DNA from 3 places in the Pseudarthrobacter sp. lyk4-40-TYG-27 genome. Region 1 is predicted to be linked to each of the others. Evidence: predicted binding sites of a transcription regulator. Region 1 holds the regulator's gene; each other region holds the start of a gene.
The links. The regulator HrcA, encoded in region 1, represses chaperone genes, less so after heat shock. The targets are predictions, from matches to a motif close to TTNGCACTCGNNNNNNNCGAGTGCNAA.
Positions count from the first base shown of each region.

Region 2: the regulator HrcA is predicted to act here: its motif matches at 2,168-2,194, upstream of QRM96_RS14195 (FmdB family zinc ribbon protein).
Region 3: the regulator HrcA is predicted to act here: its motif matches at 4,106-4,132, upstream of groES (co-chaperone GroES).

Region 1 covers NZ_JARVSH010000001.1:259,360-265,649, forward strand. Annotated here, with positions in the region: gene lepA (translation elongation factor 4) at 1-151, shown strand, start outside; gene hemW (radical SAM family heme chaperone HemW) at 177-1,406, shown strand; gene QRM96_RS01240 (DUF4870 domain-containing protein) at 1,523-1,933, opposite strand; gene QRM96_RS01245 (DUF3097 domain-containing protein) at 2,053-2,904, opposite strand; gene hrcA (heat-inducible transcriptional repressor HrcA) at 3,078-4,091, shown strand; gene dnaJ (molecular chaperone DnaJ) at 4,176-5,303, shown strand; gene QRM96_RS01260 (16S rRNA (uracil(1498)-N(3))-methyltransferase) at 5,306-6,082, shown strand; gene QRM96_RS01265 (GerMN domain-containing protein) at 6,069-6,290, opposite strand, start outside.
Region 2 covers NZ_JARVSH010000006.1:524,176-530,465, forward strand. Annotated here, with positions in the region: gene QRM96_RS14180 (GNAT family N-acetyltransferase) at 1-503, opposite strand, end outside; gene galU (UTP--glucose-1-phosphate uridylyltransferase GalU) at 508-1,413, opposite strand; gene QRM96_RS14190 (5-formyltetrahydrofolate cyclo-ligase) at 1,517-2,137, shown strand; gene QRM96_RS14195 (FmdB family zinc ribbon protein) at 2,250-2,513, shown strand; gene cpaB (Flp pilus assembly protein CpaB) at 2,625-3,356, shown strand; gene QRM96_RS14205 (AAA family ATPase) at 3,435-6,290, opposite strand, start outside.
Region 3 covers NZ_JARVSH010000004.1:5,385-11,674, forward strand. Annotated here, with positions in the region: gene QRM96_RS07610 (ATP-dependent DNA ligase) at 1-1,220, opposite strand, end outside; gene QRM96_RS07615 (dihydrofolate reductase family protein) at 1,289-1,891, shown strand; gene groL (chaperonin GroEL) at 1,966-3,576, opposite strand; gene groES (co-chaperone GroES) at 3,656-3,949, opposite strand; gene QRM96_RS07630 (hypothetical protein) at 4,195-4,575, opposite strand; gene QRM96_RS07635 (THUMP-like domain-containing protein) at 4,629-5,885, shown strand; gene QRM96_RS07640 (shikimate 5-dehydrogenase) at 5,912-6,290, opposite strand, start outside.

The DNA.
Region 1 (6,290 bases):
CGGCGACATCTCCCGTAAGCGCAAGCTGCTGGAGAAGCAAAAAGAAGGCAAGAAGCGCATGAAGATGGTGGGCACGGTGGAAGTTCCGCAGGAAGCGTTCATCGCCGCCCTCACCACTGACGATTCAAAGGACAAGGCCAAGAAGAAGTGACCACCGCGCAGCGGGGGACCCGCTGATGCCCAGCGTTCTTCCCCTTGGCGACCCGGCGCCGTCGGACGGCCTGCTGCCTGCTCAGGCAGCGGACGGTGCGGCGGCCCGGGCTTTCGGCTTGTACGTCCACATCCCGTTCTGTGCCGTGCGCTGCGGGTACTGCGACTTCAACACGTACACGGCCACGGAACTCGGCGGCGGAGCTTCCCAGGATGCCTATGCGGGCACGGCCGTCTCGGAAGTGGGGCTGGCCGCGCGGGTACTGCAGCGTTCAGGCGTCCCGGCACGCAAGCTCAGCACCGTTTTCTTCGGCGGCGGCACGCCTACGCTCCTGCCGGCCGGCGACCTCGCCATGATTCTTCGTGCCGCCATCGACCAGTGGGGAATCGAAGAGGACGCGGAAGTCACCACCGAGGCCAATCCCGACTCGGTCACGCCCGAATCCCTCGCCATCCTCAAGGAAGCCGGTTTCACCCGGGTGTCGTTCGGCATGCAATCCGCCGTCCCGCACGTCTTGAAGGTCCTGGACCGCACCCACACCCCGAGCCGGGTTCCGCAGGTGGTCCGGTGGGCCCGGGAGGCGGGACTTGCCGTCAGCCTGGACCTGATTTACGGTACGCCCGGTGAATCCCTGGCCGACTGGCGGTACTCCCTTGAAACAGCCTTGTCGTACGAGCCCGACCACATCAGCGCCTATGCGCTGATCGTCGAGGAAGGCACCAAGCTCGCCGCACAGATGCGGCGCGGCGAGGTCCCGGGAATCGACGACGACGACCACGCCGACAAGTACGAGCTCGCCGACCAGCTGATCACCGAAGCCGGGCTGGGCTGGTACGAGGTCAGCAATTGGGCCCGGACCCCGGACCAGGCCTGCCGGCACAACCTGGCCTACTGGCGGGGCGACGACTGGTGGGGGATAGGGCCTGGCGCCCACTCACACGTGGGCGGCGTGCGCTGGTGGAACGTCAAGCACCCTGTGGCCTACGCCAACCGGCTCGCGCAGGGCTATTCGCCGGCTGCGGGCCGCGAAACCCTGGATTCGGACACCAGGCGACTGGAGCGGGTGATGCTTGAGGCGCGGCTGCAGTCAGGGCTCGACGTCTCGACGCTCAGCACCTTGGGCCGCCATGAGGTGGCGGCCCTGATCGCGGACGAACTGGTGGAACCGGCCGCGGCGTTCCACGGACGGCTGGTCCTCACCCTGAAGGGCCGGCTCCTGGCGGACGCCGTGGTCCGTAGGATCCTGCCCGACTAACCGCAGCACGAACCCGGCGGGGCTTGTGGGGGCTTGATTGCGCTGGGAGCCGCTGGGTGGGCCCACAGCGGCGAGGGCCCCGGCCTGAGCTTGCGAGGGCTGGGAGCCGCTGGGGACTATTTGATCCAGCGCAGGTTGTACGGGTAGCGGTGCGGCTGGCCCCGGTTGACGTGGATCCCTGCGGCCACCGAGAAGCAGGTCAGCGCCACCCAGATCAGCGTGGCGATCACGGCGAAGATGTTGCCCACGTAGGGAATGAACACCAGGATGTTGGCCAGGACCGCGGCGATGGTGGGCGTCAGGCTGAAGTTCAGCGCTTCCTTCGACTCCTGCGCGGTGAACGGTCCGCGGTCCCGGAAGATCAGGTAGATCAGCAGGGACGGAATGCACCCCAGGATCCCGCCGAAGTGGGCCAGCGTGGCCCATTGGCGGTCTTCGCTGGCCGTGAGCGGCAGCGCATTGGCGGGGACGCCATGGTACTCGGAACGGCCTTGGCCATCCCTGTGATCACGTGCGTTTTCTGCCACAGTCTGTTTTCCTTCTGGGGTGCAAGTGGTGCTGACGACTAATAAGGACTCGGTGACATGCTGTGAAAAGCAAGGCATCGCAGTATCCAGAATACTGGGTCGCGGGGCGGGAGCGGCTTTCAGGGCACGGTGAGGAAGTCGATCACTTCCTCAACCCGCCCCAGCAGCGACGGTTCCAGGTCGGCGTACGTGCGGACGGCGCCGAGGAGCTTTTGCCACCCCAGCCCGATATCTTCCTTGGTGGAGTGCGGCCAGCCAAAGGCCTTCAGGATGCCGGTCTTCCAGTCCTGGCCGCGGGGAATCGCCGGCCATTGCTGGATGCCCAGCACCGCGGGGCGGATGGCCTGCCACACATCCACGTAGGGGTGGCCGACGATCAGGACATTTCCGGCGGCACCAGGGGAGGCCATCACAGCCTCGGCGATGCGCGATTCCTTTGAATCGGGCACCAGGTGGTCCACGAGGACCCCGAGGCGGCGCCCAGGTCCCGGCCTGAAGTCCGCCACGGCGGCCGTGAGGTCGTCGATGCCGTGCAGGGGTTCGACGACGATGCCTTCCACCCGAAGGTCGTCTCCCCACACCTTCTCCACCAGTTCAGCGTCATGCTTGCCTTCCACCCAGATCCGGCTCGCCTTTGCGACCTGGGCGCGCTGCCCTGCCACCCGAACCGACCCGGACGCGGTCCGCCCTGCGGCGGGACCGGCCCCAGCGCGGGCGGGCGCCGGCGGCATCAGGCGGATCGGCTGTCCCTCCAGGAGGAAGCCGAAGCCCAGCCGGAAGGACCGCGACTTTCCGCGCCGGTCCTCGAGGGCAACCACGTGCATTCCGCCGGACTTCTCCACCCGGGTGACAGCCCCAACCCAGCCGGACTGGACTTCCTCAAGCACCATGCCGCGCTCCACGGGAACCTCCGGCAGTTCGGTCCGGGCAGGGGCGGAAATCCCGCGGGGGCCCCAGTTCTGGTAGTCCATGGATTCGATCCGCCTCGCATTAGGTCCTCACCCCCGGAGTTTCGCCCGGAGCGGTACCAATGCTAACAACGGGCCGAGGCATAATAGACTGTTAGCACTGAGGCATGTCGAGTGCTAACCCCTGGGCGGCACCGGACGGGGCACGCGCCCCGGACCGTGGATGGAGGTGGAGAGTGAGCGAGCCACGCAAACTGGAAGTGCTGCGGGCGATCGTGGAGGACTACGTCCACTCCCGCGAGCCGGTCGGCTCAAAAGCGCTGGTGGAGCGCCATCATCTCGGTGTGTCCAGCGCCACGATCCGCAACGACATGGCGGCGCTGGAGGATGAGGGCCTGATCACCGCGCCGCACACCAGCGCAGGGCGGATACCCACGGACAAGGGCTACCGCCTGTTCGTGGACCAGATCTCGGCGGTCAAGCCCCTGTCGGCCGCAGAGCGGCGGGCCATCCAATCACTCCTGGAAGGAGCGGACGACCTCGACGACGTCCTGGATCGCACGGTCCGCCTCCTGTCCCAGCTGACCAACCAGGTGGCAGTGGTCCAGTACCCGCACTTGAGCAGGGCCCTGGTCCGCCACATCGAATTCGTGCTGCTGGCACCGCGCAAAGTACTCGTGGTGCTGATTGCCAACAGCGGCAAAGTCGAGCAGCGCGTGATCGACGTCGGCCAGGACTTGGGTGACGAGGCGCTGGCGGAGTTGCGGACCCGGTTCCTCGGGGCCTTGGGCGGCACGTCGCTGAGCCACCTCGCCCAGGCCTTGCCCGCCGTCGTCGCCGCCGCGCCGCACCCTCAGCGCCAGGCCGCGCACGCACTCGCGCTTGGGCTGGAGGTTTTGGCCCAGAGCAGCCGGGAAGACCGGATGGTCATGGCCGGAACGGCCAACCTGGCCCGGTCCAACGTAGACTTTCCACTCAGCATCGGCCCGGTGCTCGAAGCACTCGAGGAGCAGGTGGTGATGCTGCGGTTGCTGAGCGAAATGGCACAGGACCACCGCGGCGTGGCCGTCAGCATCGGACGGGAGAACCCTTACGACGGCCTCGCGGAGGCATCGGTGGTGGCCACAGGCTACGGCCCTGACAGCGCCGCGAAGGTAGGGATCCTTGGCCCCACACGGATGGACTACCCCACCACCATGGCCGCCGTCAGGGCCGTGGCCCGCTACCTTTCCAGGATTTTGGGGCCCTGATCCTCCGTTGCCGGACCACGTCCGGCAACGGGACCGGACACCGGGCCCAACGGCACGCAGTACAACAAGGAAGAGATACGAACTTTGAGCAGCCACTATGACGTCCTTGGAGTCTCCCCCGAAGCTACGGGCGAAGAGATCAAAAAGGCCTACCGCAAACTGGCCCGCACCCTCCACCCGGACGTAAACCCCGGGGCGGACGCGTCGGAACGCTTCAAGGCAGTCACTCACGCCTACGAGGTCCTCTCCGACCCCCAGAAGCGCCGCATCTACGACACCACCGGCAATGAGAACGGAACGGACAACGGCTTCGGCGGTGCGGGCTACGCGGGCCAAGGGTTCGCGTTCCAGGACATCTTCGACACCTTCTTCGGCGCCGGCGGCACGTCCGGTCCGGCGTCCCGGGTGCGCAGGGGCCAGGACGCGCTCATCAGCGTCCGGATCGACCTCCGCGACGCCGTCTTTGGCGTCAACAAGAAGCTCGAAGTGGACACCGCCGTCGTCTGCCCCACCTGCGACGGATCGTGCTGCCGCCCCGGCACACACCCCGAGCGCTGCGATATCTGCGGCGGCAGCGGCCAGGTCCAGCGTGCCGTCCGCTCCATTCTTGGCCAGGTCATGACGGCGGCCCCCTGCGGCACCTGCGAAGGCTTCGGCACGGTCATCAAGGATCCCTGCAACGAATGCAGCGGCCAGGGCCGCATCCGCAGCCGCCGCTCACTGACCATCAAGGTTCCTGCCGGTGTTGCCACCGGAACCCGCATCCAGCTCTCCGGGCAAGGCGAAGCCGGCCCCGCCGGTGGCCCCGCAGGCGACCTCTACGTGGAGATCCGGGTCAACAACGACGCCACCTATGTCCGCGAAGGCGATGACCTGCACGCCACTTTGCACATCCCCATGACAGCGGCTGCCCTCGGCACGGACGTCAGCCTGGAAACCTTCGACGGCAGCCAGGAGATCGACGTCAAGCCCGGCACCCAGTCCGGCGAGGTCATTACCCTCCGCGGTCTGGGCGTCACCCACCTGAGGGGCTACGGGCGCGGAGACCTGAAGGTCCACCTCCAAGTGGACACTCCCGCCAAACTCGACGCCGCGCAAGAGGACCTGCTGCGCCAGCTGGCCAAGCTCCGTGGGGAACAGATCACCGAGGGTAAGCTCGCTGCCAGCGGCGGGATGTTCGCCAAGCTCCGGGACCGGCTCGGTAACCTGTAGCGGTGAGCAACCCCGTATTCTTTGCCAGCCCCGGCTCGCTGGACGGCCTGGCGCCCGGCCAGGTCTTTGTCCTGGAAGGCCCTGAAGCCCGGCACGCAGTCACCGTGAAGCGCTTGTCGCCGGGGGAGGCCGTGGACATCGTGGACGGCGCCGGCGCCCGCATGACCGGCAAGGTGGCATCAGCATCGTCCTCCGCGCTGGAAGTGGAGTGCGGGACCGTGGTGGCCGAAGACAGGCCCGAGGTCCGGCTGGTGCTGGCGCAAGCGCTGGCCAAGGGCGACAGGGACGAACTGGCCATTGAGACGGCAACGGAACTGGGCATCGATGCCGTCATACCCTGGCAGTCGGAACGGTCCATCGTCCGCTGGAAGGGGGACCGGGCCGCCAAGGCCCATGCCAAGTGGCAGTCGGCCGTTGCCGCTGCCGCCAAGCAGGCCCGCCGCGCCTGGATTCCCGAGGTACGGGACGCCGTTGAAACGTCCGGGCTCTGCAACGCCGTGGCCGCCGCGGACCTGGCCGTGATCTTGCACGAAGACGCTGTCAGGCCCCTGCGCACCGTCCTGGAAGGATGGCAGGGGAGCGCGGGCACCGGGCCCCGCGAGATCCTGCTGATTGTTGGCCCCGAAGGCGGCATCAGTCCCCGCGAGGTGACGAAGCTCTGTGACAACGGCGCGGTGACGGCCCTGCTGGGGCACCACGTCCTGCGGTCCTCCACTGCCGGCCCGGCCGCCGTCGTGCTGGCCAGCGATATCCTGGGACGCTGGGCTACCGCACCCTAAAGGACCGGGTGTCCTCGTTCCGGTCCGGTTCTCCACCGGATCCGGCCTGCGCCACGTGGAGTTCATAGTCACCGGCCGGCAGGTTAAGGGCCAGTGTGAAGACCCCCGCCTGGCCCTGCTCCGCGGCCGCCGTCGTTTCGCCGCTCAGGAAAGGCGTCTTGCCGCCACCGTTGTCCGCAACCTGCAGGATTTGCCAGTGGAGCTTGGC
Region 2 (6,290 bases), on a different contig from region 1:
TATCCCTCGTCCCGAAATCCCAGCTTCTCCACCACCCTCAGGCTGGGCGCGTTCTCGGGCCGGATGTTGATTTCCATCCGGTGCAGGCCAAGGGTCCGGAAGCAGTGGTCTGTCACCAGGGCCACGGATGTGGGCGCGATCCCCCGGCCGGCCCGGGCTTGATCCACCCAGTACCCCAGCGTGGCCATCATGGCCGAACCCCACACAATCGAGGACACCGTCAGCTGGCCCACGATGGCCGGATTCCGAAGTCCCGGCGTCCGCTCGGTTATGACGAATGGAAGCGCCGTGGCCTGGGCCGCCTGCGCGTTCAATGAGCGCACCATATGACGGTAGTCGGGCAGCCCGCCTCCCGGTTCGGGGTTGGAGGCCTCCCAGGGCGCCAGCCACTCGCTGTTCCTGGACCGCACCTCGCTCCATTCCCTTTTGTCGCGGTAGCGGATGGGCCGCAGGACCAGGTCACCGCATTCGAGGGTGACCGGCCAGATGGGACCGGTACGCACGGCGTCAGCTGGAAAGGCCGGCGGTGAAACCGGGCAGCCATTCCCGCAGGCCGGGGCCCAGGTCATCGCTGTCGACGGCCAGCTGGACGCAGGCCTTCAGGTAGCTGAGTTTGTCCCCGGTGTCATAGCGGCGGCCGCGGAACACCACACCGAAGACCCCGTAGCCCTCCCCGTCTCCGGACGCGAGTTCCTGCAGGGCATCGGTCAGCTGGATCTCGCCGCCGCGGCCGGGTGCGGTGTGCTCGAGGACATCAAATACCGCGGGGTGCAGGACGTAGCGGCCGATCAGCGCCAGGTTGGACGGTGCTTCCTCGGGTGAGGGCTTCTCCACGAGCCGGTTGACGCGGACATAGCCTTCGCCGTCCAGTTCCTGGACGTCGGCGCAGCCGTAGGCACTGATCTGTGCCGGCTCCACCTCGATGAGGGCGACGACGGACCCGCCGGTCTTCGCCTGCACGTCGATCATTGTGCTCAGCAGTTCGTCACGGGCATCGATGAGGTCATCACCCAGCAGGACAGCGAAGGCTTCGTCGCCGACGTGTTGTTTGGCGCGGAGCACGGCATGGCCCAGGCCGTGCGGGTCGCCTTGCCGGACGTAGTGGATGTCGCCCAACTGGCTGGCTGCCTGGATGGAGGCGAGCTTCTCCGTGTCGCCCTTGTCGGCAAGCGTCGATTCGAGCGAGGGCACGCGGTCGAAGTGGTCTTCCAGTGCACGCTTGTTTCGGCCCGTAATCATCAGGATGTCGTTCAGGCCCACATGGACGGCTTCCTCCACCACGTACTGGATGGCAGGTTTGTCCACGACGGGGAGCATTTCCTTCGGCATTGCCTTGGTGGCCGGCAAGAACCTGGTGCCCAGGCCCGCTGCTGGGATGACGGCTTTGCGGACTCTGGGGTTACTGGTAGTCACCGGACTAATCTAACGTCAGCGTCAAGCATTTCAGTAACCACCGGCACAGCGGGCCGTCATCCGCCCGTGACGCCGCGGAACGCCGGTACCAAGGAAGGACACCATGCAGGAGCAGACGAATTCCGCCAAGGACGATATCCGGGCGGCCCACCGGCGCCGGCGCGCCGCGCTGACGGAGGCGGAGCTGGACGCCGCCGGTTCGGCATTGGCTCGCCACGGGGAAGCCTGGGCAGCATCCGTCACTGCGGGGCGCCCAGGCACCGTATGCGTCTACCTGGGTGTCGGCAAGGAACCGCCCACCATGCCGCTGGTCAAGGCGCTGCACGGCAGCGGCCACGAGGTCCTGCTTCCGGTATGCGAGCCGGACCGGGAGCTGAGCTGGGTGTTCTGGACCCCGGACACCAGCTTCGAACGCAGCCGGTACGCGCCCATCCTGGAACCCGCCGGGAGACGGCACGGGCCCGACGCGGCCGGAAGCGCAGCGGCGCTCATCATTCCCGCCACTGCCGTGGACCTGTCAGGCAACAGGATCGGCCAGGGGGGCGGCTACTACGACACCTTCCTGGGGCATCTCGCCACTGCCGGGAAGGAAATACCGCTGGCCGCTGTTATCTACGACGATGAATTGCTTCCCGCGGGGCGGATTCCTGCCGAGGAATTCGACCGCCCGGTCCCGGGTGTCCTGATGCCTTCCGGGTACCGGGGCCTGGCGGGTGGCGGCTGAGCCCGGTCCCTTCCGGGCGCAGTGATAGAATTAGCACTCAGGCCCTGCGACTGCTAACGGATTACCGGGTGGCAGCACGGGACCTCTCGTTTGCCCAAGAGGAGGAGCACCAGTGCCAACATATGCTTACGCCTGCAAGGATTGCGGCCACGCCTTCGATATCGTCCAGTCGTTCGCGGACAGCAGCCTGACATGCTGCCCCGAATGCGAGGGCACGTTGCGCAAGAAGTTCAACAGCGTGGGTGTGGTCTTCAAGGGCTCAGGTTTCTACCGTACCGACTCCCGCGATTCCAAGGGCAGCTCGGTCTCCCCCGCCCCGGCAGCGACGCCGGCGACGCCGGCGGCATCGCCAGCCCCGGCTGCAGCGGCCAGCTAGCCCCAAGCACTGATGACGACGACGGCCGGCACCTTCGGGCGCCGGCCGCCTTTGTCCACATAGCCGCAGCCACCACTGTCCTGCCGCTTCGGCTGCCCATAGCGTGGGCGCATGCCTGCATATCCACGCCGCGGCCGCGACAGCCTCCGGATTCCCACGACGTCCCGCACCACCGGCCGTCCCGCCAAGGCCAACCACCCCATCCCGGCGCGGATTGCGTCCTGGCTGGGCCGCAACCGCCGCCTGGCCGCCGCCCTGGTCCTGTGTGCAGCGGCGGCCATCACTGTCAATCAACTGACGCCGGCTTCGCTCTCGACCGTGACAGCACTTGCTGCTGCGCGGGATCTTCCGGCAGGTACCGCTGTGACGGCGGCAGATTTGGCCAGCGTTCATGTGCCGCCCGGGATGGTGGCGGAGGGCTTCCTCCAAGACACTGCTGCAGCCGCCGGCAAGCAGCTCGCCGGTCCGTTACGAAAGGGCCAGCTCGTTACCGACGCCCAACTCCTGGGACCGGGCCTTCTCGTTGGGACGCCTCCGGGCTCGGTCGCGGTTCCGCTCCGCATGGCGGACCCGTCCTCCATTCAGCTGGTGGCCCCGGGCCAGTTGGTCAATGTGGTGCTCACATCTGCCAACGGGTTTGACCAGCAAGGCCCCTCCGAGGTGCTGGCGTCTGCGGTTCCCGTGCTGTGGACTTCGAACAAGGGCGGCCAGGGTGGCCAATGGCTTGGTACAACGGAGACCGACGGGTTGATAGTGGTGGCAGCAAACGCGGAACAGTCATCCCGGCTGGCTGGAGCGTCAACGCAGGGCCGGCTCTTCTTCGTCCTGGTTGGTCCGCCGTGACACCACGGATACGATTCCTCAACAACTTCCGGGTTGCCCGGGCCCAAAGGCTTGGCTGCTGGTCAGCCCCGCTGCTGGTCAGCCCCAGTGCGGCGGTTTCTGTTCCTTCAGCCACGCGTCGTGGTCATCCTCCCGGTCGCCCCAGCTGCGGGCGTCGTCCTCCGCAGCCTTGCTGGGCAGCACAGCGTCGGTACCTGAGGTGGCCCGCCCTGGCGCTGGAGTGGAGTGAGGCGCACCTGCCGGATTTCCGCCGTCAGGTACCGCTTCCGTCTTCTCGTTCTCGCTCATATCTTCTCCGGCCCGATCTTCCGCGGACCCATTGTTGTCGGAAATATCGCTGCCGGAACCATTGTCGTCGGAAACGCTGACGTCGGAAACACTGTCTTCCGCGACCATGCCGTTGGCCTCCTTGGCGTCCAGGCCACCGGCCCGCCGGCCCTGGCTGGGGCGGATGCCCGCGGCGGGGTCTCCGGAGTCACTCCGGTTCCCGCCATTGGCGTTCCGCGGCAGATAGGCAACACCGGCGGCCGATGCTGTATCGATACCATTGAGCGCCTGGTCCACGTCGTCGTCAAGGAATCCAGCCGAGTGCCCGGTCCTGCCCGGCAGCACCAGGTTTTCCAGGCCGAGGTACCCGGCAATGCGGTCGGCACAGGACGACGGGTCGGTGAATACCTCGATGGTCCACAACGGCATATAACGCCATCCCAGGCGCTCCAGCAGCTCCGGGCGGAGCCTGCTGCGTTCCCGGACGCTCATGGTGCGGTACTGCCCGGTGCCGTCAGACTCGATCGCCACTGGTCGTGGCAGGTCGGCATCATCCTTGCCCATGGTATTCAGCGGGTCAGCCGCGGCCACAACGTCGATGGCGCCGTCGTACTGGTGCCAAACCCGGGCGCCGCGGGCGCGCAACCGGTCACCCAAGTCGGCGACCAGCGGGTCCGCACCGAGTGCCTGTTCGCTGGCGGCAGCCCGGGAGGCGGGAGTTCCGAGGTCGGTATTACCCGAAATTTCGCGGTTCAACAGCGTGTACAGGTCCACCGCCCCGTGCGTGAGCCTGGTGTGGTCCAGGTCCTCGGGCCGGAAGCAGGTGAGCACATGCATGGACCGGCGCGCCCGCGTCATGGCCAGGGCGAACTTCTCCCTGCCACCTTCCGCGGACAATGGTCCGAAGTTGTGCAGCGCCCGGCCGTGCGGGGTGCGGCCAAAACCTGGGGAGAAAATAACATGGTCGCGAACCAGCCCCTGGGCCCTCTCCAGGTCCACCACCCTGAAGGACTCAGGACCGGCACCGAAGAAGCTGGCCATTCCGGGCTGGTTGGCCAGCTGGAGGCGGATGGACTCGCCAATCCTGGCGGCATGCCGCAGGCTGGCGGTGACCACGGCGAGCGAAGTGCGCGGACGCAGGCGGGCGTGCTCGAACACGAGCTCGACCACCCGGTTGACCTCGGCCACCACCGACTCCACACCCTCGTGGTCTGCGCTCGGCAAGCCGGTTCCGTCAGGCAGGTACTCCACCAGCAGCGACCGGTCCAAGCCCGTCGCCGACTGGCCCTCGGGCAGCCGGCGCAACCCGCCGTCGTAAAAGTTCTTGCTCAGCTGCAGGACGAGGTCCTCGTCCACGGCCCGGTACACCACGTTCAGCCGCCAAACCGGAAGCACCGCAGAGAGAGCCGTGAAGGCACTCTCCACCCTGTGGTGGGCGGACTCACCGGCGGCGAGGCGTTCCACGCCCACGGTAAAGGTCCGGGGCGACGCGATGCGCGGGTCGCCGAACGCAATCACCTGGCGTGCACGGGCGATCGACGGCAGGACGGCCTGCAGGGACGTGGCCTCGGCATCCAGGATCACGACGGCGTCGAAGTGTTGCTCTGCCGGGAGCAGGCCGGTCATCAGGTACGGGCTGACAGACCACACCGGAACCAGTGTGCCGATCAGGTCAGGAGCCTGGGCGGTCAAGGACGGGAGCGACACCCGGCCGTCCTTGAGCAGGCTCCGCAGCAGGCCCGCCTGGCGCGGCTGCTCGGCGATCGCCCCGCGCCAGCGTTCCGCCAAGTCCCAGCGAAGGCGTGCGGCGCCGCTGGCGATGTGCGCGTTGTCCGCCAACCGATACTCGGCCTCGAGCCGGCGCAACGCGTCGCCGTCGGACATGGCCAAGTAGTCATCGCCGCTGATCATGGCCTCAAGGGCCGACTGCCACCACGCCAATTCCAGCTCGGCTGCAACGGACCGTTCCGGGACTTCCCGCTCCGCGAGGTCGGCAAGGAGTTCGCCCAAACCGTGCTCACGCATGTTTTCGATCAGTAGGGTGCGTTCGGGCAAGGTCTTGAGGGTATCGGTGTCCGCCACGAGGCGTTCCAGCCGCTCCATCAGCTGGCCGTAGGGCGCAGTGGCGAGCGACCCGCCGGCATCCGTGTGCCGGAGCGCCTGGCCCAGCTGTTCCAGCTCCGCGTCCAGCGACCGGTACATGGCGTTCATTTCGGCAAGGCCGGACGGAACCGCCGGATGGCGTTGGGTGGTGGCATACCCGGCCCAGAGGGCGCGCTGCTCCTGGACCAGGACCAAGGATGTGTGCAGGTCGGCGATGTGCACGCCCGGGCGGACGTATTCCTTGGCCACCCGCCGAAGCCTGGAACGCTGCATGGACGTCATTTCGATGCCGCGCTCACGGCGCCACGCTGACGGTGCCGTGGCGGAAATCAGGTCCGTCACGGGCCGGTCAAAGATGTCCGGCGTGAATTTGTCCAGGCTGCCGCGGACGGCAACCAGCAGCTCGAGCTGCTCGCCCCATTCCGCAAAGGACTCCCCCAGCCGGATTTCAGCGTGCTCGGCGACGGCGTCCATGCGGTCGCGCAGCACCGGGAGGCTCTTGGCCACGGAGCGGACCAGATCCTGCGCTTCCTCGGTTTCCTTCCGGGTCAGCAACCGCGCGCC
Region 3 (6,290 bases), on a different contig from region 1:
GGGTCCAGTGCGCCGAGGTGCAGGTTCGAGAGCAGCCCGGTCCGGCGGCCAGACCCCCATTCACAGGCAAGCACCACCAGGTCGTAGGTGAGCACCGGCTTGACTTTCACCCAGTTGGATCCCCGCCGTCCGGCGGCGTAGGCGGACCCGATGGCCTTCACCACCACACCCTCGTGACCCGCAGCCAGCGCCTCGCGGGACACCCGTTCAGCAACCTCCGGGTCCGCCGTAATTTCGCCCGGGATCCGATGCTCCGGGGCAACCCGTTCCAACGCGTCGATCCGCACCGACAACGGTTCGTCCAGCAGGTCCCGCCCGTCGATGTGCAGAACATCGAAGAACCAGGGGTGCAGTACCGTTTCCCGCACGGCATCCGCGCCGAACCGGGCCATGGTTTCCTGGAACGGCCGCGGGCCGCCGTCTTCATCGAGGGCCAGGGTCTCGCCGTCGAGGATCACATCCTGCACCGGCAGCCCGCGGACCAGGTCAACCACCTCCGGGAGGCGGTGCGTGACATCGGCGAGGTTGCGGGTGTAGATGCTGACCTCGGCGCCGGACCGGTGGACCTGGATCCGGGCGCCGTCGAGCTTGTATTCCACCGAGGCTTCTCCCGTGGTTTCCAGGGCTTCGCCTGGACTGGCCGCCGTGGCGGCAAGCATGGGCTGCACGGGGCGGCCGACGACGAGGCCCACCGCCTCCAGCTCGGCTGCTGTCCGGGTCATGGCGAGCAGGGCGGTCCCGCCGAGATCACCGGAGAGCATCGCGGCACGCCGTACGGCGGCAACGGGCCTGTCCGCAGCGCGGGCCACGGCATCGGCCAGGACGCCGTCGAGGGCGCCGGTGCGCAGCTCACCCAGCAGGACGCCGGAGATGAAACCCTGCTCCCCCGCCGTCGCAGCCCGCATCAGGTTCCCGAGCGTCGCGGCGCGACCGGCCGCCGAACCTGCCCCCGCGGTGGCGAGCAGCGTGTCCAGGGCCGCGTCGAGGTCGGCCACAGTGAGGCTTGCTTCCGGGGCCGGTTCGGCCTTCGAAGCCGCGACGCTGCGCCATCCGACACCAACACGGCCCTGCCGGGGCTTCGCCGCCAGCAAGCCCACCGCCGTCGGAATCTCCGCCGGTTCAAGCCGGCGCAGCAGGTCCGCCAGTGCATCCACCTTCGCCAGGCGGGAGCGGGTGGACGCCACGGCGTCCGAGGTTTTGACGAGCTCGAGGAGCAGCATGGCACCATCCTGCCACGCGCCGGCTCCCTGCTCTGGACAGCGCCCAAGGCCCCTCCCACACTGGACGCATGGGATTCATAGTGGCAAACCTGTTCATCACCCTCGACGGCGTCTACCAGGCTCCCGGCGGCCGGGAGGAAGACACCTACGGAGAGTTCGCCTTCGGCGGTTGGCAGGCACCGGTGTCCGACGACGAGGGCGGCGCCGCCATTGCCGCAGAGATTGGCCGCATGGATGCCCTGCTTCTCGGCCGGCGGACCTACGACATCTTTTCGGCCTACTGGCCGCACCAGGCAGGGGACATTGCTGATGCACTCAACCGGGTACCGAAGTTCGTGGTCTCGCGCACGCTGTCCGGGCCAGGCTGGGCCGGCACCACAGTCCTGCCGGATGAACGGGCTGCAGGACGCCTCGGTGACGAGTTTGGGGAGGTGCACATGTTCGGCAGCGGCGTCCTGATCCGCTCGCTGCTGGCTGCGGATGTCCTGGACCGGCTGCACCTCTGGCTCTATCCGGTCACGCTGGGCCAGGGCAAACGCCTGTTCGACGCCGGCACTGTCCCGGCGTCGTACCGCCTCGCCGAGCCGGTACGCAGCTTCCCGAAAGGGGCTGTCTCGCTGGTGTACGAACGCGCGGGCGGGGTTGAAACGTCCGAGATGGCCGCAACCTGATCCGAGCCCCTGGTGCACAAAAAACCGGCCCAGCAGATGCTGGACCGGTTTTCTGCAGGTGAAGACGGGCAGGATCAGTGGCTGTGGCCTGCGTGCTCGTCCTCTTCGGCCGGCTTCTCCACGACCAGGGTCTCGGTGGTGAGAACCAGGGCGGCGATGGAGGCCGCGTTGCGGAGGGCAGCACGGGTGACCTTGACGGGGTCGATGACACCGGCAGCGATCAGGTCCTCGTACTCGCCGGACTTGGCGTTGAAACCGTTGTTGGTTTCGAGGTCGGCCACCTTGGAGGTGATGACGTAGCCGTCGAAGCCGGCATTCTGGGCGATCCAGCGCAGCGGCTGGACCAGGGCGCGGCGGACGATGCCCACGGCAGCAGCAGCGTCGCCTTCGAGTGCCTTGACGGACGGGTCCTCATCCAGTGCCTTCAGGGCGTGGATCAGGGCTGAGCCGCCACCAGCCACGATGCCTTCTTCGAGGGCAGCGCGGGTGGAGGAAACGGCGTCCTCGATACGGTGCTTCTTTTCCTTCAGCTCAACCTCGGTGGCAGCACCCACCTTGATGACGCCGATGCCGCCGGCCAGCTTGGCCAGGCGCTCCTGGAGCTTTTCACGGTCCCAATCGGAGTCGGTGCGGGTCAGCTCGGCGCGCAGCTGCGCGACGCGGGCCGCAACGTCTTCGGCCGAGCCTGCGCCGTCGACGATGGTGGTGTTGTCCTTGGTGACGGTGATGCGGCGGGCGGTGCCGAGCACCTCCAGGCCCACGGTGTCCAGGCTCAGGCCCAGTTCCGGGGACACAACCTGTGCGCCGGTGAGGGTGGCGATGTCCTGGAGCATGGCCTTGCGGCGGTCACCGAAGCCCGGTGCCTTGACGGCCACGACGTTCAGGGTGCCGCGGATGCGGTTGACGATCAGCGTGGACAGGGCCTCGCCGTCGACGTCCTCGGCGATGATGAACAGCGGCTTGGAGCTCTGCAGCGCCTTTTCCAGCAGCGGCAGGAATTCCTGGATGGAGGAGATCTTGCCCTGGTTGATCAGGATCAGGGCGTCCTCGAGGACGGCTTCCTGGCGTTCTGCGTCGGTGACGAAGTACGGGGACAGGTAGCCCTTGTCGAACTGCATGCCCTCGGTGAGGACCAGTTCGGTCTGGGTGGTGGAGGACTCTTCGATGGTGATGACGCCATCCTTGCCCACCTTGCCGAAGGCCTCGGCGAGGAGTTCGCCGATTTCGTCGCTCTGCGCCGAGATGGCGGCAACGTTGGCAACCTGGGTGCCCTCGACGGGGCGTGCGTTCTCCAGCAGGCGGGCGGCGACGGCTTCAACCGAAACCTCGATGCCGCGCTTGATCTGGCCGGGGGCAGCACCGGCGGCAACGTTGCGCAGGCCTTCCTTGACCAGGGCCTGTGCCAAGACGGTGGCGGTGGTGGTGCCGTCACCGGCAACGTCGTTGGTCTTGGTGGCGACTTCCTTGGCCAGCTGGGCGCCAAGGTTCTCGTAGGGGTCGTCCAGTTCGACTTCGCGGGCGATGGTGACGCCGTCGTTCGTGATGGTGGGGGCGCCCCACTTCTTGTCCAGGACGACGTTGCGGCCGCGGGGGCCGAGCGTCACCTTGACGGTGTTGGCGAGCTTATCGATGCCGGCCTCGAGGGCCCGGCGTGCAGCGTCGTCAAACGCAAGCTGCTTTGCCATGGTTTTGTCCTTTCAAAGACAGAAACCCCGCACTGCCGGCCAGCATAAGCGTGGCCGGCGGCACGGGGATCCGAAAGAGTTACTTGACGACGATCGCCAGGACGTCGCGGGCGGACAGCACGAGGTACTCGGTGCCGCCGGTCTTGACTTCGGTTCCGCCGTACTTGGAGTAGATGACGACGTCGCCAACGGCTACGTCGACAGGAACGCGGTTGCCGTCTTCGAAGCGGCCGGGGCCTACTGCAACAACTTCGCCTTCCTGCGGCTTCTCCTGTGCGGAGTCCGGGATGACCAGGCCGGAAGCCGTGGTCTGCTCGGCTTCGAGCGGGCGGACAACAATACGATCCTCAAGAGGCTTAATAGAGACCGACACTCGGACCTCTCCTTTTCGTCAGCAAATTCGTGGACTGGAAAGCTTTCCGCCGTGGCTGGCAAACCGTCGTCGCGGTGCCGGCAGCAGCCTGGCTGGCAGCTCTTCATGTGTTAGCACCCTCCGGGGGAGAGTGCTAATTGAAACTCTATGTAAGGGTTAGCACTCGGTCAAGGCGAGTGCCAGTTTTTCGTCATCGGCGTATTCCGTTGGGCGCGGTTTCGGAAGCAGCGGGGGCCCAGGCAGCTTCAGCGGCCCAGATCGTCGAAGTCCACGTCCTCGCCGCCGTCGGCATCACTGCCACCCTGCTTCCGGCTACGGAACAGCACCCAGCCCGCAGCGGCCGCGGCGAGCAGTGCGGCCACCAGGAAGAAGATGCTCCCTGCCCGCGCGCCGTCGTACAGTCCGCGGATGTCGCGGGCTTCCTGCGTGTTGTCCGAGATGTCGTTGCCGCCCACCGAGTAGACAGTGGCGTTGAATGTGTCCAGGACAAAGATGATCACCAGAAGCGCGATGCACACCAGTGCCGCCACGGCCGCGGCGATCAGGACCGGGCGGGCAAACCGGGCAGGACCCCGTTCCTTGGGGTCGTGTTCGCCGGTGCCCCCGGGGGCTGCGGTTTCATCCATGGTGTCCACACTATCGGCAACCCCGCATGCGCTCCTCCACTAGGCTGGAACCCATGGCTCACGCTCCCCAGGACCAGATCGCACCGCTGCTGACCCCCGAAGGCTGGGAGCTGTTGGCCTCCCTGGGCCCCTACCGGGACGAGGATTCCTTCGAACTCAACTCCGCGCTCCGGAAGGCCGGCCATCCTGCCGGGCTGGTCTCCGCCGTCCTGACCCAGTCGCGGCTGCGCACCAAGGCCGAGGCGAAGTTCGGTGAGTTCGCCCGCCAGATGCTCTTCACCCAGGCAGGCCTGGAGCAGGCCACCCGCCTGAACGTCGCGGCGCGCCACGCACAGCGGTTCGCCGCCGCCGGGATCAGCCATGTGGCGGACCTGGGCTGTGGCCTGGGCGCCGATTCCCTGGCCCTGGCATCCCTTGACCTCACAGTGACCGCCGTCGAAATGGACGAGACCACGGCGGCCTGCGCCACGGTGAACCTGATCCCCTTCCCCAACGCCACCGTGGTGCACGCGGACGCGGCAGCGGTGCCGCTGGAGGGGGTCGACGGCGTGTGGCTGGATCCAGCACGCCGGGTCACCTCCACGTCCGGCACCAAGCGGATCTGGGACCCGGAAGCGTTCTCACCGCCGCTGTCCTTCGTTGAATCGCTCGCGGCGTCCGGGAAGGCGGTGGGCGTCAAGATGGGGCCCGGCATGCCGCACGAATCCGTGCCCGCCGGCTGCGAGGCCCAGTGGGTGTCGGTAGCCGGAGACGTCACCGAAGTAACCCTGTGGTTCAACGCCGTCAGCAGGCCGGGGGTGCGCCGCGCCGCCCTGGTCCTTGGCCCGGAAGGTGCGGCCGAACTGACCAGCGGCAACGAATTCGGTGCCGGCCCCACCGCACCGGTGGGACCGGTGGAGGGCTACCTGTACGAACCCGACGGCGCCGTGATCCGGGCCGGACTGGTGGCGGATGTCGCGCTGGAACTCGGCGGCCACCTGGTGGATGAGCACATCGCCTACATCTGTGCGCCGGAACTGGTGGCCACGCCGTTCGCCCGCGCCTACAAAGTGCGGGAAGTGATGCCCTACAACGTCAAGGCGCTCAAAGCCTGGGTGAAGCAGGAGGGCATCACCGTGCTGGACATCAAGAAGCGGGGCACTGCCGTCACCCCCGAAGAACTGCGGAAGCAACTGCTGCCGGGCGGAAAGGCGGCCGGCAAGGGTTCCGGAAAGAAGGCCGCCGGCAAGGCCGCCACCCTGGTCCTGACCCGGATTGGCGAGGACCGGGTGGCCGTCGTGGTGGAATCCGTCCCGACCGGCATGCCCTAGGGCCGGCCGGGCGGGCCGCCCGTCCGCTACTGGGCGCGCATGAACTCCTCGGCGGCCCGCACCTGCTCAGCCGTGGGCCGTACCCCGGTGTACAGGACAAACTGTTCGAGGGCCTGGATGGTGGCCACTTCGGCACCGGTGATGACCGGCTTGCCGGCTGCACGGGCGGCCCGGATCAGCGGCGTCTCGGCGGGCAAGGCCACCACGTCGAAGACCAGGCGGGCCGCTTCGATTGCCTCCGCCGGGAACGACACGGTCTCTGCGTCCGCCCCGCCGGCCATACTCCCTGCCATTCCGATGGGCGTGACGTTGATGATGAGGTCAGCCGTCCTGCCGTCGAGCGCTGCCCGCCACTGGAAGCCGTACTGGTCCGCGAGCGCCCGGCCGGAGGCCTCGTTCCGGGAC